One region of the Mesorhizobium sp. LSJC285A00 genome, then DNA from elsewhere that is predicted to be linked to it. Evidence: predicted binding sites of a transcription regulator. Region 1 holds the regulator's gene; each other region holds the start of a gene.

The links. The regulator LexA, encoded in region 1, represses DNA repair genes until DNA is damaged. The targets are predictions, from matches to a motif close to TGTTCNNNNTGTGTTCNG.
Region 2: the regulator LexA is predicted to act here: its motif matches at 869-886, upstream of parE (DNA topoisomerase IV subunit B).
Region 3: the regulator LexA is predicted to act here: its motif matches at 1,321-1,338, upstream of X726_RS161645 (PA0069 family radical SAM protein).

The regions. Positions count from the first base shown of each region.
Region 1 covers NZ_AYVK01000024.1:114,657-125,232, reverse strand. Annotated here, with positions in the region: gene trpD (anthranilate phosphoribosyltransferase) at 1-691, shown strand, start outside; gene trpC (indole-3-glycerol phosphate synthase TrpC) at 695-1,507, shown strand; gene moaC (cyclic pyranopterin monophosphate synthase MoaC) at 1,510-1,992, shown strand; gene glp (gephyrin-like molybdotransferase Glp) at 1,993-3,198, shown strand; gene X726_RS149795 (alpha/beta hydrolase) at 3,244-4,074, opposite strand; gene X726_RS149800 (AMP-binding protein) at 4,241-5,866, shown strand; gene kynA (tryptophan 2,3-dioxygenase) at 5,863-6,699, shown strand; gene kynU (kynureninase) at 6,806-8,053, opposite strand; gene X726_RS149815 (GntR family transcriptional regulator) at 8,221-8,985, shown strand; gene lexA (transcriptional repressor LexA) at 9,188-9,970, shown strand; gene X726_RS149825 (ComEC/Rec2 family competence protein) at 9,964-10,576, opposite strand, start outside.
Region 2 covers NZ_AYVK01000001.1:190,509-201,084, forward strand. Annotated here, with positions in the region: gene cpaB (Flp pilus assembly protein CpaB) at 1-699, opposite strand, end outside; gene parE (DNA topoisomerase IV subunit B) at 957-3,011, shown strand; gene X726_RS165655 (FUSC family protein) at 3,114-5,183, shown strand; gene X726_RS165650 (DUF2336 domain-containing protein) at 5,188-6,309, opposite strand; gene X726_RS165645 (MaoC family dehydratase) at 6,461-6,913, shown strand; gene X726_RS165640 (CoA ester lyase) at 6,913-7,788, shown strand; gene X726_RS165635 (hypothetical protein) at 7,785-9,686, opposite strand; gene X726_RS165630 (nitroreductase) at 9,798-10,382, opposite strand; gene X726_RS165625 (hypothetical protein) at 10,546-10,576, shown strand, end outside.
Region 3 covers NZ_AYVK01000005.1:73,772-84,347, reverse strand. Annotated here, with positions in the region: gene X726_RS161645 (PA0069 family radical SAM protein) at 92-1,246, opposite strand; gene X726_RS161650 (glycosyltransferase) at 1,397-1,900, shown strand; gene X726_RS161655 (hypothetical protein) at 2,153-3,127, shown strand; gene X726_RS161660 (hypothetical protein) at 3,117-3,548, opposite strand; gene moaB (molybdenum cofactor biosynthesis protein B) at 3,673-4,227, opposite strand; gene X726_RS161670 (4-(cytidine 5'-diphospho)-2-C-methyl-D-erythritol kinase) at 4,214-5,107, opposite strand; gene X726_RS161675 (membrane protein) at 5,134-5,319, opposite strand; gene X726_RS161680 (S49 family peptidase) at 5,392-6,249, opposite strand; gene X726_RS161685 (methyltransferase) at 6,370-7,164, opposite strand; gene X726_RS161690 (DUF2007 domain-containing protein) at 7,164-7,388, opposite strand; gene X726_RS161695 (polyprenyl synthetase family protein) at 7,610-8,626, shown strand; gene X726_RS161700 (GntR family transcriptional regulator) at 8,714-9,382, shown strand; gene X726_RS161705 (biotin transporter BioY) at 9,735-10,325, shown strand; gene X726_RS161710 (DUF1284 domain-containing protein) at 10,438-10,576, shown strand, end outside.

The DNA of each region.
Region 1 (10,576 bases):
CGCCAAGCACGGCAATCGCGGCCTGTCGTCGCTGACGGGCGCTGCCGACGTGCTGGTCGCGCTCGGCGTCAAGATCGATATCCCGCCAGAGGTGATCGGCCGTTGCATCCAGGAGGCCGGCGTCGGCTTCATGTTCGCGCCGGCGCACCACCCGGCGATGAAGCATGTCGGCCCGACCCGCGTCGAGCTCGGCACGCGCACCATCTTCAACCTGCTCGGACCGCTGTCCAATCCGGCCGGCGTCAGCAGGCAGATGGTCGGCGTGTTCCTGCCGGAATGGATCGTGCCGGTGGCCGAGACATTGAGGGCGCTGGGCACCGAGCATGCCTGGGTCGTCCATGGCGACGGCTATGACGAGATCACTACCACCGGCGAGACTGTGGTTGCGGAACTGGCCGGTGGCGAGATCCGTCATTTCACGCTAACCCCGGAAGCGGTCGGCCTGCAGCGCCACAGCAAGGACGAGCTGCGCGGCGGCGATGCCCCCTACAACGCCAAGGCGTTGCGCGACATGCTGAGAGGTGCTGCCGGGGCCTATCGCGATACGGTGCTGATGAACGCCGGCGCCGGCATGGTGGTGGCCGGCAAGGCGACGACGCTTGCCGACGGCATGGCCGCGGCCACACAGGCCATTGACAGCGGCCGGGCGCTGGGCGTGCTCGACAGGCTGGTCGAGATTTCGAACGGATGAGCCGTGGCTGACATTCTGCGCAAGATCGAGGCCTACAAGCGCGACGAGATCGCGGCGGCGAAGGCGCGTATACCGTTGGCCGAGATCAAGGCGCGAGCCAAGGATGCCGACGCACCGCGTGGCTTTCTGAGGGCGCTTGAGGCGAAGCGCAGATCGGGCAGCTTCGGCCTGATCGCCGAGATCAAAAAGGCAAGCCCATCCAAAGGCTTGATCCGCGCCGATTTCGACCCGCCCGCACTGGCGCAGGCCTATGAGAAAGGCGGTGCCGCCTGTCTTTCGGTGCTGACCGATGCGCCATCCTTCCAGGGCGCGCCGGAATTTCTCATCAGTGCACGGAAGGCAGTGTCCCTGCCCGCGCTGCGCAAGGATTTCCTGTTCGACCCTTACCAGGTCTACGAGGCTCGCGCATGGGGCGCCGATGCCATCCTGATCATCATGGCCAGCGTCGATGATGCCTTGGCGAGCGAATTGGAAGCGACCGCGTTCGAACTCGGCATGGACGCGCTGATCGAGGTGCATGACGAGGCCGAGACGCAGCGCGCGGTAAAACTCTCGTCGCAGCTGATCGGCATCAACAACCGCAATCTCAGAACATTCGAGACCAGCCTCGAGACCTCGGAACGGCTGGCATCGATGGTGCCGGGCGGCCGATTGCTGGTCAGCGAGAGCGGAATTTTCACCCACGACGATTGCTTCAGGATGCAAAAGACCGGCATCAGCACCTTCCTCGTCGGCGAGAGCCTGATGCGGCAAGAGGATGTCGCTGCGGCAACGCGGCTGCTTTTGACAGGCAAGGCGAAAGCAGAGGCCATCTGAGGATGGCAGCCGCCCTCACCCATCTCGGCGCCAAGGGCGAGGCCAACATGGTCGATGTCGGCGAGAAGGCGGAGACGACGCGCACGGCGGTCGCCGAGGGCTTTGTCTCGATGCGGGCCGAAACCCTGAAGATGATCCTCGACGGCGACGCCAAGAAGGGCGATGTGCTGGGTACCGCGCGCATTGCCGGCATCATGGCGGCCAAGAAGACGCATGAGCTGATTCCGCTCTGCCATCCGCTGCTTTTGACCAAGGTGTCGGTCGACATCGAACCGGACACCACGCTGCCCGGCCTTAGGGTCACCGCGCTCGCCCGCGTCACCGGCAAGACCGGGGTCGAGATGGAGGCGCTGACCGCGGCATCTGTCGCGTGCCTGACCATTTACGACATGGCCAAGGCGGTCGACCGCGCCATGGTGATTTCCGGTATACAGCTGGTGGAAAAGACCGGCGGCAAGTCCGGCGACTACAAGGCGGGTTCGTAAATGGCGCTGGTTCCGGTCGCCGAGGCGCTTCAACGCCTACTCGACGGCGCTGTGGCGTTGCCCGGTGAAAGGGTCGCGCTGGCGGATGCGGCCGGCCGGGTGCTGGCGGAGCCGGTCGTGGCGCTGCGTACCCAGCCGCCTTTCAATGCATCTGCCATGGACGGCTATGCCGCACGGGCGCAGGATGTGGCGTCGGCCCCGGCGCGGCTTTCGGTGATCGGAATGGCGCCCGCAGGGCGAGGCTTTGACGGCACAGTGGGTAAATCCGAGGCCGTGCGCGTCTTCACCGGCGCGCCGCTGCCTGAAGGCGCAGACACGATCGTCATCCAGGAAAATGTTCGCGATCTCGGCGGTGGCCGGATCGAGGTCACCGAACCGACGGCGAAGAACCGCAACATCCGCCGCCTTGGACTGGATTTTGCCCAAGGCGACGTGCTGCTGGAGAAAGGCCGCGTGCTCGATCCGGCTGCATTGTCGCTGGCGGCGTCGGCCAATCATCCCCGGTTGAACGTGGTGCAACGGCCGCTGGTCGCCATCATCGCCACCGGCGACGAATTGCTGCCACCGGGCAGCGAACCTGGCCCCGCCCAGATCATCTCGTCCAACGCCTATGGCGTCGCTGCTGTGGCGCAGTCGGTCGGCGCTCGCGCGCTCGATCTCGGTATAGCGGCCGATCGCAAGGAAGCGATCGCGGCGCTGGTGAAAAAGGCGGTCGATGCGAAAGCCGACGTCATCGTCACGCTCGGCGGCGCCTCGGTCGGCGACCATGATCTCGTTCATGACGTGCTGACCGGCGAAGGCATGAACCTCGACTTCTGGAAGCTCGCCATGCGCCCGGGCAAGCCGCTGATGTTCGGGCGGCTGGGCGATATCAGGTGCATCGGCCTGCCCGGCAATCCGGTGGCGAGCCTGGTCTGCTCGCAATTGTTCCTGAAGCCGCTATTGGCGCAGCTCGGCGGCCGTCCCCACCGGCAGGACATCCGCCAGGCTCAGCTTGGCGCCGCGATGCCGGCCAATGATCTAAGGCAAGACTATGTGCGCGCCGTGGTCCGGGAAGAAGCCGGCGCATTGGTGGCGACACCATTCGGCATCCAGGATTCCTCGATGCTGAGAATGCTGGCCGACGCCAACGGCCTGATCGTGCGCGAGCCCTTCGCTCCGGCGGCAGAAGCAGGCGCTGCTTGCAGCGTTCTGATGTTGCGCTGAAGGTCGCGGATCCAAGCCGTTAATTCCAAGAGATAAGACTGGTTGTTACTCCGCCAGCAATGTCCGCGTCAGCGGATGTGTCGGATCGGCAAGCCCGTCGACGATGCTGAAATGATGCCGGTCCGGCTCGACCACTGTGCTGGTCGTGGCGCCGAGGCCGATCCAGATGTTGGCAAGCAGCGCATTCTGGCGCAGGAACTCCGCCCGCTCGCCGCCGCCGGCCCAGCAGGTGATGCGCGCGCCCTGCATGGGGCGCAGCAGAACCGGGCTTTCGGCCAGTGCTTCCGCTTCATCGATGGCCAGTGTCGCGTTCATCCCCGTCCGCATGATTGGCCGCAGGTCATGGACGCCGGAGATCGAGACGACATTGCGCACGCGGCCCGCCACATCGGCGGCCAGGGGTGTCGTTGTCGTCACCATCCTGGAGGCGAGATGGCCGCCGGCGGAATGCCCGGTCAGGATCACCGGCCCGCCGACCATCGTCGCCGCCTTGCCGATCGCCGCCGCGATTTCCCTAACGATGCCGGAAATGCGTATGTCGGGACAAAGCGTGTAAGTCGGCATTGCCACGGCAAAGCCATTGGCAACCGCGCCGTTGGCCAGATGCGACCATGGCTTGTTGTCGAACGCCTTCCAGTAACCGCCATGGATGAAGACGACGAGCCCTTTGGGCATGACATCGGGAAGGAACAGATCGAGCCTGTTGCGCGGGCTGTCGCCATAGGCGATGTCGAGCTTGGCCCGACCGGACGCCGACATTGTGTCGCGAAAAGCCTGTGCCGGTGTGTCCCACGCGGCCGGCCAGCGATTGCTGCCGGCAATGTTGTCGCCGTTGGCGTAGGCATTGTCCCAATCGGCAACACGATGTTGGAGCATCTGCATCCCTCCCGGATGGCTTCAGTTCAGTCGACAGGAATGGCCGCCGAACAGGGCGGCGTCAATGCTGCGACCTAAAAACATTTTAGGCTTGAAACAAATTTCGACTGGTGCGATCCTGCGCCTTGTTCAGCCATGGGCGCGAGGCAGACAGGGGCAGCCGAAAATGCTTGGGCCATCAGCGCATATCGACACATTCACGCGCGACAACCTGCCGCCGCCGGAGCAATGGCCGGAGTTTTTGCTCGACGGCTTCGACTATCCCGACCACATAAATGCCGGCGTCGAATTGACCGACAGGCTGGTCGAAAAAGGGTTCGGCGACCACACCGCGCTGATCGGCAATGGCCGCCGCCGCACCTACAAGGAACTGTCCGACTGGACCAACAGGCTCGCCCATGCCCTGGTCGAGAATTATGGCGTCAAGCCGGGCAACCGGGTGCTGATCCGCTCGGCCAACAACCCGGCCATGGTCGCCTGTTGGCTGGCCGCCACCAAGGTTGGCGCGGTGGTCGTCAACACCATGCCGATGCTGCGCGCCGGCGAACTCGCCAAGATCGTCGACAAGGCGGAAATCACGGTTGCGCTTTGCGATACAAGGCTGATGGACGAGATGACCGCCTGCGCCAAGGGCAGTGCGTATCTCAAGCAGGTCATTGGCTTCGACGGCACGGCCAACCATGACGCGGAACTCGACCGCGCCGCCCTCGACAAGCCGGTCACCTTCACTGCCGTCAACACCGGCCGCGACGATGTCGCCCTGCTCGGCTTCACCTCCGGCACCACCGGCGTGCCGAAGGCGACGATGCATTTCCACCGCGACCTGCTGATCGTCGCCGACGCCTATGCCCGCGAAATCCTGGAGGTGACGCCCGACGACATCTTCGTCGGCTCCCCGCCCCTTGCCTTTACCTTCGGTCTTGGCGGGCTCGCCATCTTCCCGCTGCGTTTCGGCGCCGCGGCGACGCTGCTGGAACAGGCGACGCCACCCAACATGATCCACATCATCGAGACCTACAAAGCGACCATTTCCTTCACCGCTCCAACCGCCTATCGGGCCATGCTCAAGGCCATGGATCAAGGCGCTGACCTGTCCTCGCTGCGCGTCGCGGTTTCGGCGGGCGAGACGCTGCCGGCGCCTGTCTTCGAGGAATGGACTGAGAAGACCGGCAAGCCGATCCTCGATGGGATCGGCGCCACCGAGATGCTGCATATCTTCATCTCCAACCGCTTCGACGACATGAAGCCGGCCTCCACCGGCAAACCCGTCGGCGGCTATCAGGCACGCATCGTCGATGACGAGATGCGGGAGCTGCCGCGCGGCTCTACTGGCCGGCTGGCGGTGCGCGGCCCGACCGGCTGCCGCTACATGGCCGATGCCAGGCAAAAGGACTATGTCCGCGATGGCTGGAATCTCACCGGCGATACGTTCACGCAGGACGAGGATGGCTTCTTCCACTTCGCCGCGCGTTCCGACGACATGATCGTCAGCGCCGGCTACAACATCGCCGGCCCCGAGGTCGAAGCGGCGCTGCTCTCGCATCCCGACGTCGCCGAATGCGCGGTGACCGGCGCCGAGGACGGTGAACGCGGCCAGATCGTCGAGGCGCATATCGTGCTTGTGCAAGGTGTTTCGCCGGACGCATTGACCGTCAAACGCCTGCAGGACCACGTCAAGGCAACGATCGCGCCCTACAAATATCCGCGTTCGGTGAAGTTCATCGACGCCTTGCCCAAAACCCAGACCGGCAAGATCCAGCGCTTCCGGTTGCGCGCGGAGAAGAGCAATTGATTAAGCCGCACGATCCGGCGTCCGATGGCGCGCAGATGTCGTTCAAGGAGCGGATGTCCTACAGCGACTATCTGCAGCTGGACAAGGTGCTCGATGCGCAGGCGCCGCTGTCTTCGGCCCATGACGAGATGCTGTTCATCATCCAGCATCAGACATCGGAATTGTGGATGAAGCTCGCTTTGCACGAGATCGGCGCCGCGATCCGCTCTATCCGCGCCGACCGCCTCGAACCGAGCTTCAAGATGCTGTCTCGCGTCGCGCGCATCTTCGAGCAGCTCAACAATGCCTGGGACGTGCTGCGCACGATGACGCCAAGCGAATACACCGAGTTTCGCGACGCGCTCGGCCAATCCTCGGGCTTCCAGTCGTGGCAGTACCGCGCTATCGAGTTCATGGCCGGCAACCGCAACCTTGCCATGCTCGGGCCGCACAAGCACCGGCCCGACCTTACGGACAGGCTGGAAGCCATCCTGGCCACGCCGTCGCTCTATGATGAGGCGCTTCTGCTTTTGGCGCGCAATGGCTTCGACATCGGCGCCGACGCCAGTCGCACGGACTGGCGCGAGACGCGCGTCGAGAACGAAGAAGTGCTGGCTGCCTGGCAAACCGTCTACCGCGACCCGCAGCGCTACTGGATGCTCTACGAACTGGCCGAGAAGCTGGTCGACTTCGAGGATTATTTCCGCCGCTGGCGCTTCAACCACGTCACCACGGTCGAGCGCATCATCGGCTTGAAGCGCGGCACCGGCGGCACCTCAGGCGCCTCCTATCTGAAGAAGATGCTGGAGGTCGTGCTGTTTCCGGAGCTCTGGACGGTCCGCACCCGGCTCTAGAGCATTTCACCGTTTAACGTAAACGGCGAAATGCTCTAGCTCTTTGATTTGACGCAATTGCGGACGGAAAACCGCTTCACACTTTTCCTGAAATTGCTCTAGTTCCTCAGGTGACCGCGGTCTTCACCGCGAAGCGGGCGTCCTGCCAGGCGCCGGTGCGCAAAATATCCTCCAGCGCTTCGACCGCCTGCCAGACATCGCCATAACCGACATAGAGCGGCGTGAAGCCGAAACGGATGGTCGACGGCGCCCGAAAATCGCCGATCACGCCGCGCTCGATCAGCGCCCGCATCACCTGATAGCCATGCGGGTGGAGGAACGACACCTGGCTGCCGCGCTGGCTGCCGTCGCGAGGACTTTCCAGTTCAAGCCGGTAGGCGCCGCATCTGGCTTCGACGAGCTGGATAAACAGGTCGGTCAGCGCGATGCTTTTTCTGCGCACCGCCGCCATGTCGACGTCGTTCCAGATATCGAGCGCGCCCTTGAGCGCCCGCATCGACAGCACCGGCTGCGTTCCGCATAGGAAGCGGCGGATGCCGCTGCCGATGGCAAAGCCCTGCTCGAAGGCAAAGGGCCGCGCATGGCCCCACCAGCCGCTGAGCGGCTGGCTGATATCACCATGGTGGCGCTCGGCCGCGTAGATGAAGGCCGGCGAGCCCGGGCCGCCATTGAGGTATTTGTAGGTGCAGCCGACAGCGAAATCGGCATTGGCACGGTCGAGTTCGACCGGCAAGGCGCCGGCGGTGTGGCAGAGATCCCAGATGATCAGCGCGCCGGCGTCATGTGCCTTGCGCGTCAGCGCCGCCATGTCGCGCAACTGGCCGGATTTGTAGTTGACGTGGTTGACCAGGATGACGGCAACGCTGTCGTCGATCAGGTCCTCGATTGCGGCCGCGTCGACGCCCTCCAGCCGCAGCCGCGTTCCCGGCCGGGTCGAGGCGACGCCTTCGGCCATGTAGAGGTCGGTCGGGAAACTGTCGCCCTCGGCAACGATGACCGACCGATTCGGCCGCATGCCGAGCGCGGCGTGCAGCAGCTTGTAGATGTTGATCGAGGTTGTGTCGCAGACCACCGTCTGCCCGTCAGCCGCGCCGATCAGTCGTCCGAGCTGATCTCCCAGTTCCACCGGCATGTTGAACCAGCCAGCCGTGTTCCAGGCGCGAATGAGGTCCTGCGCCCATTCCTGCGTGGCGGCCTGTTGCAATTCGCTGAAGACGGCTGGTGACGCGGCACCCAGCGAATTGCCGTCGAGATAAATTACGCCTTGCGGCAAGACAAAGCGTTCACGCATGGAGCGCAGCGGATCGGCGGCATCCATTGCTTCGATTGTAGCGAGATCGGGTGTCGTGCTCATGATCCGGCGCCCCTCCATGGACAAACGCGCGCGGCGGAGCCTGCCGCCCAAACATGCCGGCGATCTTGAGTGATCGCCCTTGAACTGTCAAACATTATATATAATTCACCCATTGAAAGGCTTTGATATATAATGATCCGCCGAGCGTTTATGTCTGATGGATCACGATGCTGGATGACGAGCAGACCTCGAAGACGGAAGTGGCCTATCGCCTGCTCAGGCGCGATATTCTTGCGACCCGGCTGGCGCCTGCCGCGCCGTTGAAGCTGAGCACGCTGCGCAACACCTACGGCATCGGCTGGACGCCGTTGCGCGAGGCGCTGTCGCGGCTGGAGGCGGAACGGCTTGTGACCGCCATCAGCAACCGCGGGTTTGCGGTCGCTCCCGCCTCTCGGGCGGAGCTCGAGGATTTGGCGCGTGCGCGGCTGGTGGTCGAACTGCCCCTGCTGGTGGAATCGATCGAGAAGGGCGACCGTGAGTGGGAAGACGCAGTCGTTGCCGCCCACTATCGTCTCTCACGGTGCGGGTCTGTTCTCGACGATCCATCGGATGATGCGGTCGACGCGTGGTACGAAAAACACGATGCCTTCCATGCGGCGCTGCTCAGTGCCGCGACATCCAGCTGGCTGCTGCGCTTCAATGCGACGATTTCCGACCAATTGCATCGCCATCACCGCTTTCTGGGTCTGGTCCCGACGCTGCGCGCCGCCGCCGGTCGCACGGATGGACACCGGAAGGCCGTGGCGGCCCTGCGCGACGCCGTGGCGATCGAACACCATACCGCCCTGATGGAAGCGGCCCTCGATCGCGACGTCGAACGTGCGAAAACTCTGATGACCGCTCACATCGGCTACACGCTGCAGGTCTATGCCCAGAGCGAACCCGGCGCGGATGCTGCGCAGCCCCGTCCGAAAAGGAAGCGGCGGTCGTAGCCGACGCGCAGGGCACTTTGGCTTCGTTTCACCCGTTGCCGGCAATGGGCGCAGGCGGCGCTCGCAGCGCCGAACGTTACGCTGAACAAAACGTCAACACATTCATTAAACTTTAAAAGGTTGCGGAACACAACTGGAACAGATAGTGTTTGTTCTGGGTTTGTTTTTTCTGATTCTGGTTTCAGAACCCTTGGGGGCCGCGATGCTGACGCGCAAACAACATGAGCTTCTGATGTTCATCCATGAACGCCTGAAGGAGAGCGGAATCCCGCCGTCCTTCGACGAGATGAAGGAAGCGCTCGACCTCGCCTCCAAGTCCGGCATCCACCGCCTGATCACGGCGCTTGAGGAGCGCGGTTTCATTCGCCGGCTGCCGAACCGGGCGCGCGCGCTGGAAGTGCTGCGGCTGCCCGACTCGATCGCACCAGGCCTCAATGCGGCGAGGAAGTTTTCGCCGAGCATCATTCAGGGCAGTCTTGGTCAAACCGGCCAAGGGCAAGGCGGCCAAGGACAAGGCGCGTTGGGCCAAGGCGGTCTCGGCCGCCAGATCAAGCCGGGCTCGCCGTCGCGTTCGATGTCGGCCGGCAATGACGATGCCGTTTCCGCGATTTCAATCCCGGTTATGGGACGCATCGCCGCCGGCGTGCCGATCGACGCCATCCAGCATCAGACCCATTCGATCTCGGTGCCGCCCGATATGATCATGGGCGGCGAACACTACGCGCTCGAGGTCAAGGGCGATTCGATGATCGAGGCCGGCATTTTCGATGGCGACACGGTCATCATCCGCAATGCCGACACAGCCAGCCCCGGCGAGATCGTGGTGGCGTTGGTCGACGATGAGGAAGCGACCCTGAAACGCTTCCGCCGCAAGGGCGCCTCGATCGCCCTGGAAGCCGCCAACCCGGCCTACGAGACCCGCATTTTTGGACCGGACAGGGTGAAGGTGCAGGGCAAGCTTGTCGGATTGATCCGGCGCTACTGAGCCGGCTTGGGTTTGTACTTTTCACGCTGGTTGTAAGGCGGCAGGCCGCGCGCTTCGCGGGAGAAGCGGCGTTGCTCGTGCCAGGGGCGATACGGCTTGTCGACGGCGAAGCGGATGGTTGGCGCTGCAGCTGCCGATTGCGGATCGAAGAAGACGGCGGCGCTGCCGTCGCGGGCCAGCTGTTTCTTCGTCACGACCAGCACCAGCGGGTCGCGGCACGGATTGTAGGCGGTGGCGTCATCGATGACGATCAGGCTCGCGAAGGCACAGGCCGGCCGCGCCGTCTTGCGGTCTTTCGCAAGCGCTACAATGGCTCCGGAAGGGTGCCGGGCGATACAGAGATCGCCGGTGCAATAGAAGGGCGAGCCGGGCGGCAGATCGAGCGGATCGAGATCGAACCGCGTATCTGTTGCCTCGAAAATCTCAGGTGGGATAATGGTTTCGGCCCGCAGCGCCCGTTTCCAATTGTCCGTGGTGAATTCGTTGGAGCGTTCGCGGTTGAGGGCGAGTTCGCCGCCACCGATCGGCATGGCCACCAGATGCGCATCCTCGGATATGAGCACGTCTGGCGTAAGCACCTGCGGCACCGTCAACAGGCCGGCCAGC
Region 2 (10,576 bases), on a different contig from region 1:
GCGGAGCGACAGCGACAAGGTGCCGACGGTGCGGGCAAGCGCCACTTTCTGCGCGCCTTCGGTCGTCACCTCGATGGTGACGGAATTGGCGATCTGCGGTGTGGTCTGGCGCTCGTCGGCGCCCTGCCCCACGGTCAGCACCTTGGCGTCGGAGACGACGATCTCGGAGGTAACGGTCGATCCGGCAGCGCCCTGCGCGTTCTTGGCCACTTCCTGGATTTCGCCCGCATCGCGTGTCAGCACCACGTCGACCCGGTCGCCCGGCATGACGAAGCCGCCGACACCGGCGATCTCGTCGGTGCGGATTGTCACCGCCCGCATGCCGGGCGTCATCATGTTGGATAGCGTCGCGCGGCCGTTCGGCCCCGACAATTTGCTGATCAGCACCGGCTCGTTGATCTCGATCGGCGACAATACCACGCGGCTGCCTTCGGCGAGCAATGCATTGACTGTGGTGAACGCGCCCTGCGGCACCGAATCCTCGGACCATGGGATTTCGCTGAGCTGCGCCCGGTCAAGCTCCATGCCGTAACGCAGCGGCGCGTTGGCCACCACGATGGTCTTGAAGACGATCTTGGGGACGGCGGGCGCCGGGATCGACGCCGTTTTCTCTTCGGCATCGGCCTTGGCCTGGCTTTTCACCCAGAAATCCGCGGCAAAGATTGAAATCGCGCCGAAGACGGCAGCGATGCCAATCATCGTTATGGCCTTGCCCCTCACAACCAACCCCTGACATTCGTGGTCTTTTGTTTTGTTGAGGCGACGCTAGGCCGCTTTGTTAAAGATTCAGGAATCGCGCCCGCTCCGCACGGACCTATTTCCGCCGGCTTGGTTATCGAAAGGTTTTAGGATAAGAAGGGTTTAATCCCCGAACGTAACAGGAACTTCCGTCGCTTGGCGCCGAAAAGCGTGGCAGTATCGACGGGTGATTCGCGGCACCGGATTCTATGGCAGGCATGGACGACAACAACGATCTTTTCGGCAATCTGGAAAAGCAGCCCCAATCGGCTCGGACACCGGCGCGGCCGGCCGACCCGCTGCTGCAGGCCACGAAACGTTCCGTTGCGACCAAGGACGGCAGCGAGGGCTATAGTGCCGCCGACATCGAGGTGCTGGAGGGGCTGGAGCCGGTGCGGCGCCGTCCCGGCATGTATATTGGCGGCACCGACGACAAGGCGATGCACCATCTGTTTGCCGAGGTCATCGATAATTCGATGGACGAGGCGGTCGCCGGCCATGCCACCTTCATCGATGTCGAGCTGTCGGCCGACGGGTTTCTGACCGTCACCGACAATGGCCGCGGCATTCCGGTCGATCCGCATCCGAAATTCAAGAAACCGGCGCTCGAAGTCATCATGACGACGCTGCATTCGGGCGGCAAGTTCGATAGCAAGGTCTATGAGACCTCCGGCGGTCTGCACGGTGTCGGCGTCTCGGTCGTCAATGCGCTGTCGGACCATCTCGAAGTCGAGGTCGCGCGCGGTCGCCAGCTTTACCGCCAAAGGTTCTCGCGCGGCGTTCCGGTGAGCGGGCTGGAGCAGCTCGGCGAAGTGCACAACCGGCGCGGCACCAAAATCCGCTTCCATCCCGACGAGCAGATTTTCGGCAAGGGCGCCGCCTTCGAGCCGGCGCGGCTCTATCGCATGACCCGCTCGAAAGCCTATCTGTTCGGCGGCGTCGAGATCCGCTGGAGCTGCGACCCATCGCTGATCAAGGAAAAGGACCAGACGCCGGCCAAGGCGGAGTTCCATTTCCCCGGCGGCTTGAAGGACTATCTCAAGGCATCGCTCGGCGATGATTTCCAGGTGACCCGCGAAATCTTCGCCGGCAAGAGCGAGAAGCAGGGCGGCCACGGTTCGCTGGAATGGGCGGTGACCTGGTTCGGCGGTGACGGCTTCGTCAACTCCTACTGCAACACAATCCCGACCGGCGAAGGCGGCACGCATGAGGCCGGCTTTCGCAATGTGCTGACGCGCGGGCTTCGGGCCTATGCCGACCTGGTCGGCAACAAGCGCGCCTCGATCGTCACCTCCGAAGACGTGATGATCTCGGCGGCAGGCATGCTATCGGTGTTTATTCGCGAGCCGGAATTCGTCGGCCAGACCAAGGACAGGCTGGCAACGATCGAAGCCATTCGCATTGTCGAGACCGCCATCCGCGATCCCTTCGACCACTGGCTGGCCGACAATCCGCAGGAAGCCTCCAAGCTGCTGGAATGGGTGATTGCGCGCGCCGACGAGCGGGTGCGCCGGCGCCAGGAAAAGGAAGTGTCGCGCAAGAGCGCGGTGCGCAAGCTGCGCCTTCCCGGCAAGCTCGCCGACTGCACGCAGAATGCCGCCGCGGGCGCCGAACTGTTCATCGTCGAAGGCGACTCGGCCGGCGGCTCGGCCAAGCAGGCGCGCGACCGTGCGAGCCAGGCGGTGCTGCCGCTGCGCGGAAAAATCCTCAACGTCGCCAGCGCCGGCAACGACAAGCTCGCCGCCAATCAGCAGATTTCGGACCTGATTCAGGCGCTCGGTTGCGGCACGCGCTCGAAATACCGCGACGAGGATTTGCGCTACGACCGCGTGATCATCATGACCGACGCCGACGTCGACGGCGCTCACATAGCCTCGCTGCTGATCACCTTCTTCTACCAGGAAATGCCGAACCTGGTGAATGGCGGCCATCTCTATCTGGCGGTGCCGCCGCTCTATTCGATCCGGCAAGGCGGCAAGGTTGCCTATGCCAGGGACGATGCGCACAAGGACGAGCTGTTGCGCACCGAATTCACCGGCCGCGCCAAGGTCGAGATCGGCCGTTTCAAGGGCTTGGGCGAAATGATGGCCGCGCAGCTCAAGGAAACCACCATGGACCCGAGGAAGCGCACGCTGCTCCGGGTCGATGTCATCGACGCCGTGGCGGCGACCAAGGATGCTGTCGACGCGCTGATGGGCACCAAGCCGGAAGCCCGCTTCCGCTTCATCCAGGAACGCGCCGAATTCGCCGCGACGGAAGTGCTGGATATCTGAGCGCCGGCCGACTCTTCGTTTTGACGCAGTTCCGGGCGGAAAACCGTTTCAAACTTTTCCTGGAACTGCTCTAGCCTGCACTTCCGATACGGAGACCAGCTTGTGATCCGGGCGCGGCTGAAGAGCTACTTCGAAACCAGTTTGGCGGGCCTGACGCAGCCGACGCGCTCGGATTGGATTTTCGCCCTGCGCACGGTTTCGGCCGGTCTGATCGCGCTTCTCGCTGCTTACGCGTTGAAACTCCACCACCCGCAATGGGCGATGATGACGGTCTTCATCGTCGCCCAGCCGGTCGCCGGCATAGTGCTGGCGAAAGGTTTTTACCGGCTGCTCGGCACGCTGGCCGGTGGACTTGCGGCGATCGGCATCACCTCGGTTTTCGGCACCAATCCCTGGCTGCTGGTCACGGCGCTATCCGTCTGGATTGGGCTGTGCACGCTGGTTTCGTCGCTGCTGCGCAATCCGGAAGCCTATGGCGCCGCACTTGCCGGCTATACCGCGATGATCATTGGGCTGCCGGCTTTCGGCCAGCCGCACGTGGTCGTCGATCTCGCTGTCGCGCGCTGCGCCGAGATCGTGCTCGGCATCGTCTGCGCCGGCCTGACCAGCCGGCTGATCCTGCCCAAGCTGGCCGCTGACGCCATCATCTCCAGGCTGAAGCGCAGCATCCTCGACCTTGCAACCTATGCAGGCGGCGCTTTTTCCGGTGGCGACCCGGCGACGCTGGCCGGCCTGCACCGCAAGCTGATCACCGACGCCCAGATGCTGGCCGAGATGCGCGCCTATGCCCGGCTCGAAGCACCGAGCTTCGCCACCCGCGCCCATCCGGTCCGCCTAACCATCGGTCAGCTTCTCTCGGCGCTGTCGGCGGCGCGCGCGCTGCATTCGCATGCCGCGCCGAAAAACGCAGCGCTCATTCCGGTACGCTCCGAACTGCAGTCGTTGGTCAGCGAGCTGGCAGCGACGCCCGAGGCGCTGGACGACACGTCGCCCTGGGTGACGCGGCTCGACGCGATTGCCGGCAAGGCCCGGCAAATGCCCGACGCCTCGACCGATCAGGGCGACGACAGGGTCGGCACCATAACCCGCCTCACCATCGCCGCCGATTTCGCCGAAGCCTTCAAGCAGGTGCTGCGCGGCCTCGACGCCCTGCGCGCACCGGTGACGGGCCCCAGCCGGAGCAACAGGCAGCCGCCTGCGCTGGTGGTGCACCGCGATTATCCCGGGGCTTCGCGCAATGCCATACGCGCCGGCCTTGCCACGTTGGCGGTCGCCGCCTTCTGGCTGACGACGAAATGGTCCGACGCGGCCGGCACCGTCATCCTCGTTGCCGTCGTCTCCAGTCTTTTCGCCGCGCGGCCTGACCCGGTGCGGGTGTCCTGGGGCTTCTTCAAGGGAACGCTGCTGGCTTTGCCCTTTGCCTTCCTTGTCGGCCAGGTCGCGCTGCCTGCCCTGCCCGGCTTCGGCTGGTTCACGCTGTTTGTCGTGCCGATCCTGGTACCGACGGCGCTGGGCATGGCCAATCCACGCACCGTCGGCGTGGCGACGGCGTTTGCAATCAATTTCCTCGCCTTCCTCAGCCCGCATCAGGCGATGACCTATGCCCCAGGCCCGTTCTTCGCCGGCTCGGCGTCGGTGCTGGTCGGCATCCTGCTGGCCATCGGCGTCTTCATCGTGGTGCTGCCGGTCGATCCATGGCGCGCGGCCAACCGCATCGTGCGCGCCATGCGCGAGGATCTGGCGCGGCTGTGTCTGCACGAGCGGGTACCGCGGCGTTCGGCCTTCGAGAGCCTGGCCTATGACCGCATCAACCAGCTGATGCCGCTCTTGCAGAATGCCGGCAGGAAAGGCGATGCGATCCTGGGCGGCGGGGTCGCCGCCGTTACCGTCGGCCTCGAAATCCTGCGCCTGCGCGCCGCGCAGCAGAGGCCGTCCACTCCTACCGACACCGCGCTCTCGATCGCCAATTTCCTGCGCGGCCTCGCGCGTGAACTGCTCTTTCGCGCAACCGGCGATCCACAGACAGCAACTGTCACTGTGGCCCGGCAATATGCAGCCAGCCTTTCAGAGCGCAGCGGCGGTGCGGATATGCTGCAGATCGCAGCCTCGCTGCGCATCATCGCCGCCGCGATCGAGGATTTCCCGGATTTCTTCACCAGGGATCGTGGCTAGGGCGTCAGGCCGCGGCTATCGCCAGCGCATGCCCGCGCGCGTTTTCCCGCAGCGCGTCGAGATGGATCGACTTGACCAGGCCGGCGAGATCGCCCTCAGTGGATTGACCTCCGAGTTCCTTCAGCATCAGCCAGCTGACTTCCTGCACGCCGGCGAGGCGCTTGCCGTTGGCGACTTCGCGCCAGATCTTGAGCGCGCGCAGCATGATGCCATGGGTGGAAGCGGCAAGGCCGGCGCTGCGGAACAGCGCCTGCAACGCAACGTCCTGGCCGCCGGCGAGCAAGGCCCGCACCCGCTGCTCCGACTGCTGGCTGAGCGCAACCAGGGCCGAGCCGAAAAAGTCGACCTTGCCGTGGGCAATGGCACGGATGATGAAACTTGCGGTCAGGTCGCCGCGCAGGCGCAGATGTTCGATAAGTGCCGCATGTTCCTCCGCGCGCGTGCCTTCGACCAGCCGCACCGAAGCCTTGACGCAAGCATCGCGCGTGACGCGCTCGGCTCTGGCCGCCCCCATCAGCGCCATCACCAGCGGCGAAGCCTTCAGCGTTTCGCCGAGCTTGACCAGTAGCATGTGCCGGCAGTCGGCCGGCAGCCGCACATCCGTGACCATTGCCTCGCGCAAATGAGCGATATGGCCATGCCGCTCGGCCATGCGGCGGAAGCTGAGCGACGCGATATCGGCGCCGTCATTGGCGAGCAGCGCCGCACACGCTTCCGGTTCGCCGATCTCGGCGATTGCCGCGGCAACCGCCATCGAAACGACCGGCCGGTCGGCGATCAGTTTTTGCGTCGCCTTGTGCCCGGCCGCGACGCGGTCGATCAGGTCGGCGTCCGTCAGCAGCGGGGAGCGCGCCAGCACCAGGGCTGCCACTTCCGGCTGATCGGAGGCAAGCGCGCTGATGATCTGCAGCGGCGCGTGATGGCTCATCGACAGCGCTTCGGCCATAGCCAGCCGCACCTTCGACGAGGCGTCGTCGAGCAGCAGCGTCAGCGCCGCTTCGGCCGCGCAACGGTCTTCGAAAGGCAGGTCGGAATTGACGTAGGCGCGGGCCAGCGCGCTCGCCGCCGCGGCGCGCTCCGAAACTCTCGCGGTGTAGATCCATTTGAGAAAATGCGAGACAACCATACTGCCTGCTACGCCCCTTGCCGGAAAGCTTCCGGCCCCAGGAATGACCCTAGGCAGAAATGGTTTACGAACGGTTCACCATGTTTATTAACTGGCTTGCGGGTGGCATGGGCAGCGCCTATCAACCGTCAGGCAGCGGAGGAGAAAAACGATGCCCGGGCTTTATCTCGAAGAGTTCGTCGTCGGACATGTCTTTCGGCACACGCTGCGCAAGACCGTCACCGAAAGCGATAACATGCTGTTCTCGGTGATGACGCTGAACCCGCAGCCGCTGCACATCGACTTCGACTTCGCCGCCAAGAGCGAATGGGGCAGACCGCTGGTCAATTCGCTGTTCACGCTCGGCCTGATGATCGGCATTTCCGTCAATGACATCACCGTCGGCACCACAATTGCCAATCTCGGCATGAAGGAGACGGTGTTTCCGCACCCGGTCTTCCACGGCGACACCATCCGTGTCGAAACGACGGTGCTCTCAGTCAGGGACTCGAAATCGAAGCCGGACCGCGGCATCGTCGAGTTCGAGCATCACGCCTACAATCAGAACGATGTCCTCGTTGCCAAATGCACGCGCCAGGCGATGATGATGAAAAAGGCGGCCTGATGCGCTCGCTGCTGTTTGTGCCCGGGGATTCCAAAAAGAAACTTGAGAAGGGTTTTGGCGCCGGCGCCGACGTGGTCATCGTCGACCTTGAGGATTCCGTGGCGCCACAAAACAAGCCGTCGGCACGCGACATCGCAGCACGCTTTATTGCCGGCAACAGGCAGCAGACAAGCTCCGCCATCTATATCAGAGTCAACGACCTATCGACCGGGTTGACCGACGATGATCTGGCCGCCCTGGTTCCGGTCAAACCCGACGGTATCATGCTGCCGAAGTCGAACAGCGGCCAGGATGTCCAGCAGCTATCCGTAAAGCTCCGCGTACATGAGGCCGAAAACGGATTGCCGGATGGCGCGATCAAGATCCTGCCGATCATTACCGAGACCGCTGCTGGGTTGCTGGCCGCCGCGACCTATGCCGGGGCAAGCGCCCGGCTTGCCGGCCTCACCTGGGGTGCCGAAGATCTGTCCGCGGCGATCGGTGCGCGGGCTGCGCGCGACGACAACGGTCGATACACCGATGTCTTCCGCCTTGCCCGCACCATGACCATCCTCGCCGCCGGCGCAGCCGAAGTCGCGGCGATCGACACGGTCTTCCCTGCCTTTCGCGACATGGCCGCCTTCGAAGCCGAATGCACGGAGGCCGAGCGTGACGGCTTTACCGGCAAGATGGCAATCCATCCGGCGCAAGTGCCGGTCATCAACGCCGCCTTCACGCCATCGGCGGAGGCAGTGCAACGCTCGCAGGCCATCGTCGCGGCCTTCGAGGCGGCCGGAAATCCCGGCGTGGTCGGCATTGACGGCAAGATGTATGACCGGCCGCATCTCAGGCTCGCCGAACGGCTTCTGGCTCGCGCCAAGGCAGTCCGGGTTTAGTCCCGCGCCAGCACGATGACCCGGTCCTCAGGCAGGTAGGCCAGCGCTTGCGACTTCAACGGGTTGACGGTGACGCCGCCCAGAGCCCGCTCATCACTCTGCGCAGCGCGAACGCGCCTATGTCCGATGGCGATCTCGCCGCGCAGCCGCGCCGATTCCGCGATCGTCCAGAACGTCACCGGCTGATCGGTGGCGACATAGTGGCCGACCGGACGCATGTAGATTTCGGAGCCCTCCTCGTCGAGCAGGTCATCGAAGATCGCGGCGAGATGCTGGTTCTCCGATGCCTGCGCCAGCATCAGGCTGACCAGCCGGTTGCTGACGACGAAGTCATCGGCCTTGGTCACCGCCGCCAACTCGCGGTTGCGCACGTCGATCATTTCGCTGACAATCGAGATATGCGTGCCGGCATCGTCTGCGATTTTGCGCAAATGCAGCAGCGTCACCAGCGTGCGCGTATCGGCGGGCTGCGCTGCCATGGTCTCGCTGTAGCCGAGGACGAGCACGTGGTCGTAGGAAGGCACGTCCAGGCTTGCCAGTGCTGTGCTGCTCGACGTGTCGGTGATCCGGCAGGAAACCGACAGATTGTCGCCGACGACCGGCAGCCCGGCAACTTCCTGCTCGAGGCCTGGCGTATCGGCGGCGATGGTCAGGATCGAACCAGGCGCGACATAGCGCGACAGTTCATAGGTTATGATCGGACCGCGCCGGTTCCAGCCAAGGATCAGCGTGCACTCCGGCTTCGCCTCGATGGGCTGATGGCGAAGAATCGCCGCGGCATCGATCTTGGCTCCGGCGCTTCCCAGCTTGATGGCGGCATCGTCCTCGGCAATGATGATGGCGCGCATGTCCTTGCCGATTACCAGCTCCGACGGCGGGTTGAGATTGACGCGCCCCTGCTGGTCGCAGAGCCCGATCAGCGTGCAATGCTCATACGCCATCACTGCCTCGCCGAAGGTCTTGCCGGTGAGATCAGGCTGCTCGGTGGTGTAGATTTCGCAGCCGTCGAAATCGAGCAGCTCCGAATAGACGCCGCTGAGACCCGACTGCCGGCTCGAATGCACGACGATGCGCGAGATCAGCTGGTCGGCCAGGACAAGCTGTACCTCGGCCCCGCCGACGACGCGGGCGACCTCGGCGTTCTTTCCGTCGCGGATCTCGGCGGCGATGTTATAGGGCGCCGTGCGCCGGTTCGGGTCGTTGGCCAGCGCCAGCACCGTCTTGATCACCTGCGAATCCGGATCGTCGCCGTCCGGCGACAGCACGATGATCGAGCGCGAGGTCTGCGGGTTGACGATGGCCAGATCGTAGAGGTCGGTCGGGTCGCCGCTGCGGCAGATGATGCGTGTATTGCCCAGTCTGCCGACTTTGGCGGCGATCTCGTCCTCCATCGCCACCTTGTCCATATTGGCCATGACGACAATGCGCGGATGGCGGCGGCTGGCATTGGCAATGACGAGTTCGGAGATGACGTCGAAGATCGACGGCGACCAGTTGAGGATGATGGTGTGGTCGCTCTCCAGCACCCGCGAACGGCCCTTGCGCAATTCATCGAGCTTGCTGTCGACGCCGGCGCTGAGCACGCCGATGAGGGCCGACACGACGAAAATTCCGGCGAGCGTGACAAAGAGCATGACGAGACGAAAGGCCCAGCCGGTGTCGCCGCCCATCGTGCCGGAATCGAGCGTGCGCATCAGCGATTCCCAGAATGCTTCGAAGAAGTTCAGTGGTTCGCCGCCCTCCGGCGCGATGCGGGTCACCGCAAGAAAAGCCGCGGCGGCGATGATGATCAGCAGCGAAGCGACGGCGAGCCAGCCGATCAGCGCGATCGGCCCGGCCGCCATGCTCTTGTCAAACCCATAGCGCAGCCGGGTTCGCAGCGAGTCTCGTTTCTTCATGTCGCCGGCGACCCCCAAAAAAATCCCCATGGTCGATGCGCCAACCCCCAACGCATCGCCGAAGCCGCTGTCTTAGCCTGTGTTTAAATAAAGGGGAATCGCTTTCGGGTGTCAGCCGTTCCACGGCCCAGTATAATCGGCATAGAGCTTTGCCGGATCGGGCCGCGGCCGTTCCGGCGCCGGGCCCTGGTAGGAGCCGACATGGATGAAGCCGACGACGCGCTCCTGCGGCGCCAGCCCCAGGATCGCCCTGCCCTCCGCGACGTCGGAATACCAGTTGCTGATCATGTTGGTGCCATAGCCCAGCGCGTTGGCCGCGATCATCAGGTTCAGCGCCGCCATGCCGCCGGACAGGAACATTTCCCATTGCGGGATTTTTGGATTGTCCTTCGGAACCGACACCACGCCGATCACCAGCGGCGCGCGGGAAAACCGCGCAAGCTCCTGGTTGCGGCGGTTTTCCGGCAGCGGCCCTTCGCGCTGTTCGGCGAGCGCCGCCAGCTTCCTGCCGATCTCGAATCGCGCCTCGCCGCGATAAAGGATGAAGCGCCACGGCTCCAGTCGGCCGTGATCGGGCACACGGCTTGCAGCCGCGATCATGGTCGCGATATCGGCATCGCTGGGCGCCGGTTCCTTCAATTCAGGAATCGGTGCGGAGTTTCGGGTCAGCAGGAAGTCGATGATCGGCGACGCCATGGGGCCAGGTCTCCTAAAGCACTCGATTTTGAGCTGAAGCGCGCCATTGCGGGTGGGGCGGCTCGTGCATTGGCGCGGACGCGCCGAACGAAAGAGCCGTTGCCAAGGCGGATCGGACTCTTAAGCCTTGAAATTGCCACCGCCTTGGGCTTCAACGCAAGGCATGTTTGAGGGGACATCGCGCCTTTTCCTGA
Region 3 (10,576 bases), on a different contig from region 1:
GACCGGGAGGGCACCGTCTGCAGGCCGGGGGACAGGCCGGACGGGATTCTTGGGTCGCCTGCCAACCACGAGGGCAGGGCAGGCGCTACTTTCAGAGCAGCATCAGCTGCTCGGTCGCCTTGGCGGCGGCTACAAACTGGTCGGTTCGGAGCGTGCGCCGCTCGGCGTTGAGGCCGAGCCGCTTGGCCGTGATCTCGAAGCGCCGGCCGATCTGCCAGGCATAGGGGCCGGCGCCTTTCATCCGCTTGCCCCATTCCGAATCATAGTCCTTGCCGTCGCGCATCGAACGGATCAGCGACATCACGTGCCGGTAGCGGTCGGGATAGTGGCGCAGCAGCCAGTCCTTGAAGATCGGCGCCACCTCGAGCGGCAGGCGCAGGATCACATAGCCGGCCTCGCGGGCGCCTGCGGCGCGTGCCGAATCGAGGATGCGCTCCATCTCCTGGTCGGTCAGGCCGGGAATGATCGGCGCCACCATGACAGAGGCCGGGATGCCGGCATCGGAAAGCTGCCGGATCGCCTCGAGCCGCTTGGTCGGCGTCGACGCGCGTGGCTCCATGGTGCGCGCCAGCATGCGGTCCATCGTCGTCACCGACAGCGCCACCTTGGCCAAGCCCCGTTCGGCCATGCGCGACAAGATGTCGATGTCGCGCGTCACCAGATGGGATTTGGTGACGATGCCGACCGGATGGCCGCGCGCCTCCAGCACTTCGAGGATCTCGCGCATAATCCGGTATTGTTTCTCGATCGGCTGGTAGGGATCGGTGTTGGTGCCGATCGCGATGGTGCGCGGCTGATAGCCATCCTTCGACAGTTCCTTGTCGAGCAGCCGCGCCGCATCCGGCTTGGCAAACAGCTTCGCTTCGAAATCCAGCCCCGGCGACAGGCCCATGAAGGAATGCGTCGGCCGGGCGAAACAATAGACGCAGCCATGCTCGCAGCCGCGATAGGGGTTGATCGAGCGGTCGAAGGAAATGTCGGGCGATTCGTTGCGGGTGATGATGGTGCGCGGCTTCTCGACCTGCACTTCGGTCTTGAACGGCGGCAATTCCTCCAGCGAATTCCAGCCGTCGTCGAACACATGCCGGCTGACCGGCTCGAACCGGCCGGACGGGTTGATGCCCGCGGAACGGCCGCGGTTGCGATCCGGACGGACGCGCATGCCGCTCTGTTCGATCATCGCATTGGCCATCTCGGCTCGCCCTGCTCCGAAAGCAGCAATGTCCGCACGCACGATATGTTCCATTTTGGCCCTTTCCCAAGGACTGTCGGCTGGCTGTCGAATCGCTCTGTTCATGAAAATAATCCTATTTCGCTGATGAGAACAAAGCAAGAACTTTTTCGTTGGGCCATGCAAAACTGGCGCTGCGCCGGGCTTTCCGCTATTCGGCTAAAAATGCTCAGCGTTCTCATCGAAACCCGGGATGACGAAGAAGGCCTTGCCCGCACGCTCGCCTCGTTGATCGGCGGCGCGGTCGAGGGCGTGGTACGCGATGTCATCGTCTGCGACACCGGCTCGACCGACCAGACGCATCGGGTTGCCGATCATGCCGGCTGCCACTTCGTCGCCGGCGGCATTGCCGCGGGAATCAGGCAGGCGAAGGGTGACTGGCTGCTGTTTCTGGAACCCGGCGCAAGGCTGGCGGAGGGCTGGATCGACGACGTTGTCGCTCACACGGCGCGGCAAACCATGCCGGCGCGCTTTTCCCGTGCGCGCGGCAGCCGCACGCCGTTCCTGTCACGGGTGTTTTCGGGCAACCGGGCGCTGGCCGAAGGGCTGGTCATCAGCAAGCGCCAGGCCGCTGGCCTGTCGAAGAACGCGCACAGCGCCGAAGCCCTTGCGCGCGGTCTCGCCACCAGGCGGCTCGACGCCGAAATCTGGCTGGCGCCGAAGAAGTGATGTTTCTCCCTTTTCCCGTTCCCAGGGAGAAGGGTGCCCGAAGGGCGGATGAGGGGCAGCGTCGGCGTCTCATCCGCATTGGCACGGTCGCAGCACCATCCCTCTTTTTCGCCGCAAAAAGCTATTGTGCATTGCACAAAAGCTGACGCGGGATTAGCATTCCGTTGATGCGGGATATCGGGGTTTGGGTAGTGCCGGAGCGGTAAGCAAGCGCCGCGTCGTCGTTGCTGCCGTTCATATCTGAGGACCCCGATGAACCTTTCGTCCCCTGACAAATCCGGCGCCCCCAGTCTGGAAGCCATTGCCCGCAACGGCAGCCTGCTCCGCCGCATTGCGGTGCGTATCCCGACCTATCTGTCCGACCTGCGCGAAAATCCCGCATGGCTGCCGATGTTCGTGCTTGCCCGCACCATGCCGGCGCGCAAACTGCACTGGCTTGGCGCCAAAGCCGCGCGCCCCGCGCAGAGTGCCGGAGCGACGATGTTCAGGGGCGTCGACCTCAAGTCGATCGTCGCGGCGCTGCGCGCCGATGGCCTGTTCTCCGGACTGGTCCTTCCGCAGGCAATCCACGAAGAGATCGCCAGCTTTGCTCAGAGCACGCCGTGCTTCGGCAATTTCGACCGCCGGCTCGAATTCATGCCCGGAGAACACGCAGAAGCCGAGAAGCGGTTCGGCCGCTCTTTGCTCAGCGGACACTATTTCGAGCGCATCCTCGGCTGCAAGGCGGCACTCGCCATCCAGAACGACCCGCTGCTGCTCGACATCGCCCAGCACTATCTGGGCGGGCAGGCAAAGCTGATCACCACGCGTGTCTGGTGGAGCTTTCCGACCGGCGAGGCTTCCGACGCCGACAAGAACCTTGCCTCGCTCGGCAAATATCATTTCGATCTCGACGACTGGCGGATGCTGAAATTCTTCTTCTATCTCAAGCCCTGCGATGCCGGCACCGGCCCGCATGTCTATGTCAAAGGCAGCCACAACAGGCGCAGCCTCAAGCACCAGTTGACGCTGCTGGTCGGCCATCCGGCGCAAGACGTGCTCAAGGTCTATGGCGACGACAGCCCGGTCACGCTGACCGGCCAGGCCGGCCTCGGCTTCGTCGAGGACCCGTTCGGCTTCCACATGGGCACCGTGCCGTCCACCACGCCACGGCTGATGATGGAGGTCGGCTTCGGCGTCTCGCCGCCCTCGCGCCGCCGCTTCCACGGCGAACCGGTCATCCGCTGAGGCCGGAGCGGATCTCGACCGGCATCCAGCGCGCTTGCCGCCGGGCAATGCGACCCTCTTTGTTCTCGGCATCATAGTCCATTGGGACCGGCTCGCGGTTGAACCGCGGCCGGTCATCCAGCGCATTGACGATGACGATCGCTCTCGGTTCGCCGTCGGTGGTCACAGCAGCGACATAGACGCCGCAGTCCCGGCAGATGAGATAATCGGCGGTGCGCAATCCGAACCGGTATCGGTGCAGCCGCGCCTCGTCCTCGACCGAGACGATCAATCGGCCCTGCGGATCGGCGGCGGCGCGCGAACCATGCCGGACACAGAACGCGCACTGGCAGGCGCGGATCTCCACCTCGGCCGGCTCGATTCCCGTTTCGAACGTCAGGTGGATGTTGCCGCAATGGCAGCCGCCGCGGTGCGCGCTCATTGGATCTCTTCCGTCTTGACTTGGCGACAGACTATCCGCCCGACGACCCGGAGGAAATGACCTCTCGAAGGCGCAGCCGCCATTCTGCCTGACAAAGGCAGCACTTGGCCGGCTTTGCCTTGGTTTACGAGGCGGCCTTGCCGCGCCGCAAATGCTCGTCCAGGCGCGGCATGATCTCGACGAAGTTGCAGGGCATGTGGCGGTAGTCGAGCTGCGGTTTCAGGATGCCGTCCCAGGCCTCCCTGCAGGCGCCGGGCGAGCCCGGCAGCACGAAGACGAAGGTGGCGTTGACGACGCCGCCCGTCGCCCGACTCTGCACTGTCGAGGTGCCGATCTTGTCGTAGGAAATGCGGTGGAACACTTCGGAAAAGCCATCCATGCGCTTCTCGAAGATCGGCTCCAGCGCCTCCGGCGTCACGTCGCGGCCGGTAAAACCGGTGCCGCCGGTGGTGATGACGACATCGATGTCTTCGTCGCGCGACCAGCCCAGCACCTTATCGCGGATTTTCTCCAGGTCGTCGGTGACGATGTCGCGCGCGGCCAGGACATGGCCGGCCTCGACGATGCGATCGGCCAGCGTCCGCCCTGATTTGTCGTCGGCAAGGCTGCGCGTATCGGACACCGTCAGCACAGCGATGCGCACCGGGATGAACGGGCGGCTTTCGTCAATTTTGGTCATCGGCCCCCTCTGAAGCGATGCTTCGTGTCGCGGCGACAAACCACTCCGGTTCGCGGCTGCGGATCTCGGCGGCGGCGCGCTTCGCGACATTGCCGGTCTCGAACAGCCCGAAGCATGTCGCGCCGGAGCCCGACATGCGCGAGAATCCAGATCCGGCCCTGTTCAGCAGGGAAAGCGCTCGGCCGATGGGCGGCTGGATCGCCTGCGCCGCCGGTTCGAGATCGTTGCGGGTGATCTCCAGCCAGTTGCGGACGCTGTGGAAGTCAAATGCACGCGGCAGCGGCGGCAGTCCTTCATTGTCGCGTTTTTCAAGTGCATTGAACACATCGGGCGTCGAGACGGCGACGCCGGGATTGACCAGCACCAAAGCGAGCGCCGGAAAATCCGGCACCAGCGACAGCTCGTCGCCGACGCCACGCGCAACCAGCGGTTTTGCCGCAAGACACATCGGCACGTCGGCGCCGAGCGTGAGACCGATCCGGCTCAGTTCGGCCTCGCCGATGTCGAGCCCCCAGGTCCGGACAAGACCCTGCAATACCGCCGCCGCGTCGCTCGAGCCGCCGCCGACCCCGGATGCGACCGGCAGGTTCTTTTCCAGCCGGATGGCAACCGGCGGCGTGCTCTGCTGGCCGGCCTGCCTGCGCAGCGCCTCGCGCGCCTTCACCACCAGATTGCTGTCGTCGATCGGCACGGAAGTCGCGTAACGGCCCGATACGGAGAACCGGTCGGCGTCGGCAGGCTCGATCTCGACCCTGTCGCCGAAGCGGGTGAAAACGACCAGGCTCTCGAGCAGATGATACCCGTCGGCGCGCCTGCCGCTGACGTGCAGCGCCAGATTTATCTTGGCGGGCGCAAGCCACGTCCGGGCTGCGGCATCCAAACTGTCGGCTGCTGACGGGATGATGCTCAGTCCTTGGCCAGGCGGTATTCGCCGGTCTTGGGATCCTGGACCAGCGTGCCGTTGGTGCCGTTGGCTGCCTGCTTTTCGGTGCGCCGCACCTTGGCGGTCACACGTTCGGCCTCGCGGACGAAGGTGCGGTAGCCGAAATAAGCGGCTGCGCCGACAACTGCGAAGAAAATGATCTGTGGCATTTCAAAGCTCCTCCCTCGCAAGGCGGCAAGGCAGACTGTCAAGCCCTCATGCTAGACGCTTTCCCTGCTTTTTCAAAGCCCGAAGCGAGCCCACAATGCGCGCTCTTCCGCCGCATCGATCACGCCGCTTGCGGCGGCGGCGGCAATATCGGGCGCTGAAAAGTTCGAGCCGAACAGGCCGATGCGGCCAAACAGGCCACGCGGCGCGGTGACCAGCCTGAGCTGGGTTTTCGCGCCGAAGCGGGTTTTCAGTACCGTGCGCATGTCGCTCAACGCATCGACGAGGCCAAGCTCCAGCCCTTTCTTGCCGGTCCAGAACAGGCCGGTGAACAGGTCCGGATCGTCCTTCAGCTTGGTGCCACGGCGTTCCCTGACCAGGTCGATGAAGGTCTCGTGCACTTCCAGCTGCAGCGCCTTCAGGCGCTCGACGTCTTCCCTCTTCTCCGGCTTGAACGGGTCGAGCACCGCCTTGTTCTGGCCGGCGGTGTGGACACGGCGCTCGACACCGATCTTCTTCATCAACTCGGGAAAGCCGAACGAGGCCGAGACGACACCAATCGAACCGACGATGGAGGACGGATCGGCAAAGATCTCGTCGCCGGCGACCGCGATCATGTAGCCGCCCGAGGCCGCCACATCCTCGACGAAGACCAGCACCTTCTTGTTCTTCTCGACCGCGAGGTCACGGATGCGCTTGAAGATCAGCCGCGACTGCACCGGCGAGCCGCCAGGCGAATTGATCGAAATGGCGACGGCGGGCGCATCGAACAGGAACGCCTTTTCGATGAGGGCGGCGGTGGACGCCAAGGACAGGCTCGGCCGGAACGGGCCGCCGCCGGCCATGATGGTGCCATGCAGCCTGATGACGGGAATGGTGACGACGCTGGATCGCCAGGATTTCGGCAGCAGGCGGTTGAAAAGGCGTTTCACGAGGTGGCTGTCTCCAAATGGCTTCAACGCATGTAGGGATTTGCCGGTCAACGGCAATGCTGCAATCCATCTCAGCCAACTGTGTGCCGGTTTTGCGGCAACGACACTGACGGGCCTAAATCAATCGCCAAACAGCGACGCCAGTCCGTTGTTGATCATCTCGGTTCGTTCCGACGGGCCGTCGCCCGTTTGCCCATGCAGCATCAAAGGCTGGCGGATCGACAGCTTGCCGCGCGCGCCGAGCGCTGCCCTGACGACAATGCGGATTGCGGCTGCTTCCGGGCGCGGATGCACGGCCAGCATCTCGGCGTCGCCGAAGCGGCCCGACAGCGCATGGAGGAGGTCGCCAAGCTGTTCCGGCCGCGCAATGACGGCCAGGCCCCCGCGCGGCTTGGCGACGGCAGCCGCACTCCGGATCCAGCTTTCGAACAGCCCGTCGTCCATGACATGCGCCTGCCGCCGCAGCGGATCGGGCGTGGCGCGGTCTTGCGCCGCGTTGAAGGGCGGGTTCATGATGACGAAATCGAAGGAATTGTCGGCAAGGCCGGCTTGCGTCCGCGCCCGGCCCGACAGCGTGACGTCGGCGGTCAGCACCGAGGCGCGATTGCCGAGATGCGCATTGCCGGGATGGGCGAGCGTGGTTGTGGCGAAGCCTGCCATCTCGGTCGACCGTTCGACGAGCACGACCTGCGCCTCTGGGCAGCGCGACAGCACGGCAAGACCCGCCGCACCGGCGCCGGCGCCGAAATCGGCGAGGCGTCCAGCAAAGCCGGATGGAACTGCTGCCGCCAGCATCATGGCATCCATCCCGGCGCGATGCCCTGTCCTGGGCTGGACCAGCCAGAAGCGGCCGCGATGGAAGGCATCGACCGTATGGGCCGGCGTATCGCTGGTAAGCGCGCTCGCTTCAGCCATTATGTCTGGCGGATTTCGTTCTCGATGCCGGCGTCTTTCAAGATGCGCCGCGCCTGATCGGCCTGGACGGCATCGACCATCACGCGCTTCTGCAAAAGACCGATCGACCCTTCGAGAATGCTCATGTTCTGGTCGGCGACGAAGCAGGCGATCCCGGCATCGCGCATCAGCGATTCGACGAAGGAGATGATCACGGCATCGTTGGTGCGCACGAGTTCTATCATCGGACGAAGTTCGCAGGTTGCAGCGTTGATGTAAACGCCGGAGCATGGCGCCGAAAAGTGTGGAGCGGTTTCCGGGCAACGGCATGCGGTCGCTAAGGTTGACACGCCGTCACCGCAGCCGCGCCAATTCGCCTCTTGCCGTGCCCGTATGTGCCGCCTTAGAGTCCCAGGTGGGACCAGGGTGCCGTCGCACGCGTGATCAAAGACGGGAGTGTTTGTTGGTGGGTGTCGTTCTCAACATCGAAAACGGGAAGCGGGAACCCGCGTCCATCAAGGATCTCATCGACCTGACAGCAGCCGATATGGGGCGCGTCAACAAACTGATCCTGTCCAAGGCCGGCTCCGACGTCGAGATGATCCCGGAGGTCGCCAATCATCTGATCTCGTCGGGCGGCAAAAGGCTGCGTCCCATGCTGACGCTCGCGGCGGCCCAGATGTTCGGCTATTCTGGCGAGGGCCACGTCAAGCTCGCCACCGCGGTCGAGTTCATGCACACCGCCACGCTGCTCCATGACGACGTCGTCGACGAGAGCGGCATGCGGCGCGGCAAAAAGACTGCCCGCATGATCTGGGGCAACCAGGCGAGCGTGCTGGTCGGCGATTTCCTGCTCGGCCAGGCTTTTCGCATGATGGTCGATGTCGGTTCGCTGGAAGCGCTCGACATCCTGTCCAGCGCCGCCTCGATCATCGCCGAGGGCGAGGTGATGCAGCTGGCGGCAGCCAAGAACCTGGATACCACCGAGGACGAGCATTTCGCCGTCATCAAGGCCAAGACCGCGGCGCTGTTCTCGGCTGCCGCCGAGGTCGGCCCGGTCATCGCATCGGCGACGCGCAACGATCGCGCCGCCTTGCGCTCCTACGGCATGAATCTCGGCCTTGCCTTCCAGCTCATCGACGATGCGCTGGATTATGGCGGCTCCAGCCAGGAGCTGGGCAAGAATGTCGGCGACGATTTCCGCGAAGGCAAGGTTACGCTGCCGGTCATCCTCGCCTACCGGCGCGGCACCAAGGCCGAGCGCACCTTCTGGAAGCGCGCCATCGAGGACAATGTCACCGACGATGCCGGCCTGGAAAAGGCGATCGGCCTGATGACCCGCCATGGCGCCATTGCCGACACCATCGGCCGCGCCCGCCATTTCGGCGAGATCGCCCGCGACGCGCTGGCGCCGCTGGAGGCGACGCCGCAGAAATCGGCGCTGATCGACGTCATCGACTTCTGCATCAGCCGGGTGAACTGACCCGCGCCTGGCGCCAAAGCAAGATTGCACGCAAAATCGGGCAATCACCGCTCGACAATCGGCAGCAGTGCAAATTATCTATAAAACATGGCAAAGACCGCAGACGACACCATCGCCGTGCGCATCAGCAAGGTGCTGGCGGATCGCATCATATCGGGTGGGATCGAACCCGGCGCCCGGCTGCGGCAGGATCACATCGCCGAGGAATTCCAGACCAGCCATGTCCCGGTGCGCGAGGCCTTTCGGCGCCTGGAGGCGCAAGGGCTGGCGGCCAGTGAGCCCAGGCGGGGCGTACGCGTCGCCGCCTTCGACCTCGGCGAAGTCAGGGAAGTCGCCGAAATGCGCGCAGCCCTCGAAGTGCTGGCGCTGCGCCATGCCGCGCCGCATCTGACGGCTTCCATTCTCAATCTTGCCGAAGAAGCCACAAAGGCCGGCGACAAATCCCGCGATGTCAGATCTTGGGAGGAGGCCAACCGCACCTTCCACCGGCTGATCCTGGCGCCCTGCGGCATGCCGCGGCTCATCGCCACCATCGACGATTTGCACGCCGCAAGCGCCCGCTTCCTGTTCGCCGCATGGCGCTCGGAATGGGAAATCCGCACCGACCAGGATCATCGCGCGATCCTGAGCGCGCTGCGGCAGGGCAATACCGAATCGGCCGCCGCCACGCTTGGCCGGCACGTTCAGTGGATCGGCCAGAAACCGGTCAAGACCGCGTCGGGCAAGATGCGCGAAGCGTTTGCCATCGTCGGGTAGGGACGAAGGGACAAGTCGTCGGATTCCGCGCGTAGCGATCCTTCACACCCCCCTCTGTCCTGCCGGACATCTCCCCCGCAAGGGGGGAGATCAACAGCTTTGCCGTTGCGTTAGTCCTGCAACGTCGGCCATTGGCGAAAGCAAAGGCGACATCCGATCTCCCCACTTGCGGGGGAGATGGCCGGCAGGCCAGAGGGGGGTGCTGTCCCGCCAGCCTTTCCAAATGTCCTTTATTCGACACGCAAGCCCAAGCCTTTTTAGGGGTGAGGGTTGCCATTCCCGCGCAAATATGGATTCGATAATAGATCGAACAACAAAATTATCTATAATTTCAAACCAGCTAGGAAGCACCATGACCTACATCGCCTTTTCGCCGTCCAAGCCGTCCTTCAGCCCGTTGCGCCTGCAAACCCGCTCGCATAGCTGGCAGGCCGCGGCCGTCGCCCTCGGTACGCTGTTTCTGGCGCTGTTGTCCCAGATCGAGGTGCCGATGGTGCCGGTGCCGGTCACCATGCAGACCTTCGCCGTGACGCTGGTCGGCGCACTTTATGGCTGGCGGCTTGGCGCCATGACCATCATCGCCTGGCTCGCCGAGGGCGCCGTGGGCTTTCCTGTCCTGTCCGGAGGGGCAGCGGGCGCGTCGTATTTCGTCGGGGCAACGGGCGGTTATCTCTTCGCCTTCCCGGTCGTCGGCGCGCTGGTCGGCTGGCTGGCCGAACGCGGCTGGAACGGCAACCGCGTGCTGCTCGCCTTCGCCGGCATGGTCCTCGGCAACCTCGCCTGCCTGGTTCTCGGCACGGCCTGGCTCGCCGTCATGATCGGCCTCGAACAGGCCATCACCTTCGGCTTCTTGCCCTTCCTCGTCGGCGGCCTGCTGAAATCGGCGCTCGGCGCCGCGACGCTCAAGCTGTTTTCCGGTAAGGCGGACCCGGCAGGAGCATGATCCCGAAAAGTGGAGTCCGGCTTTCGGAAGAGATCATGCTCAAACAAAAAGATGGAGCCCCATCCCGATATCTTCGGGATGGAACAGGCTCCGCAACCGCGTCCTAAGACCGATGACCGTCAGGCTGCGCTCCCACCATCTGCTTTGCCTGCTGACCTATGTCGGCAAGGGCTACAGCGCAGCCTTCGTCGCCAACTATGACGTGATCGCGAAACGCCTGGGCCGGGGCGAGGATATTCTGATCGTCTCCG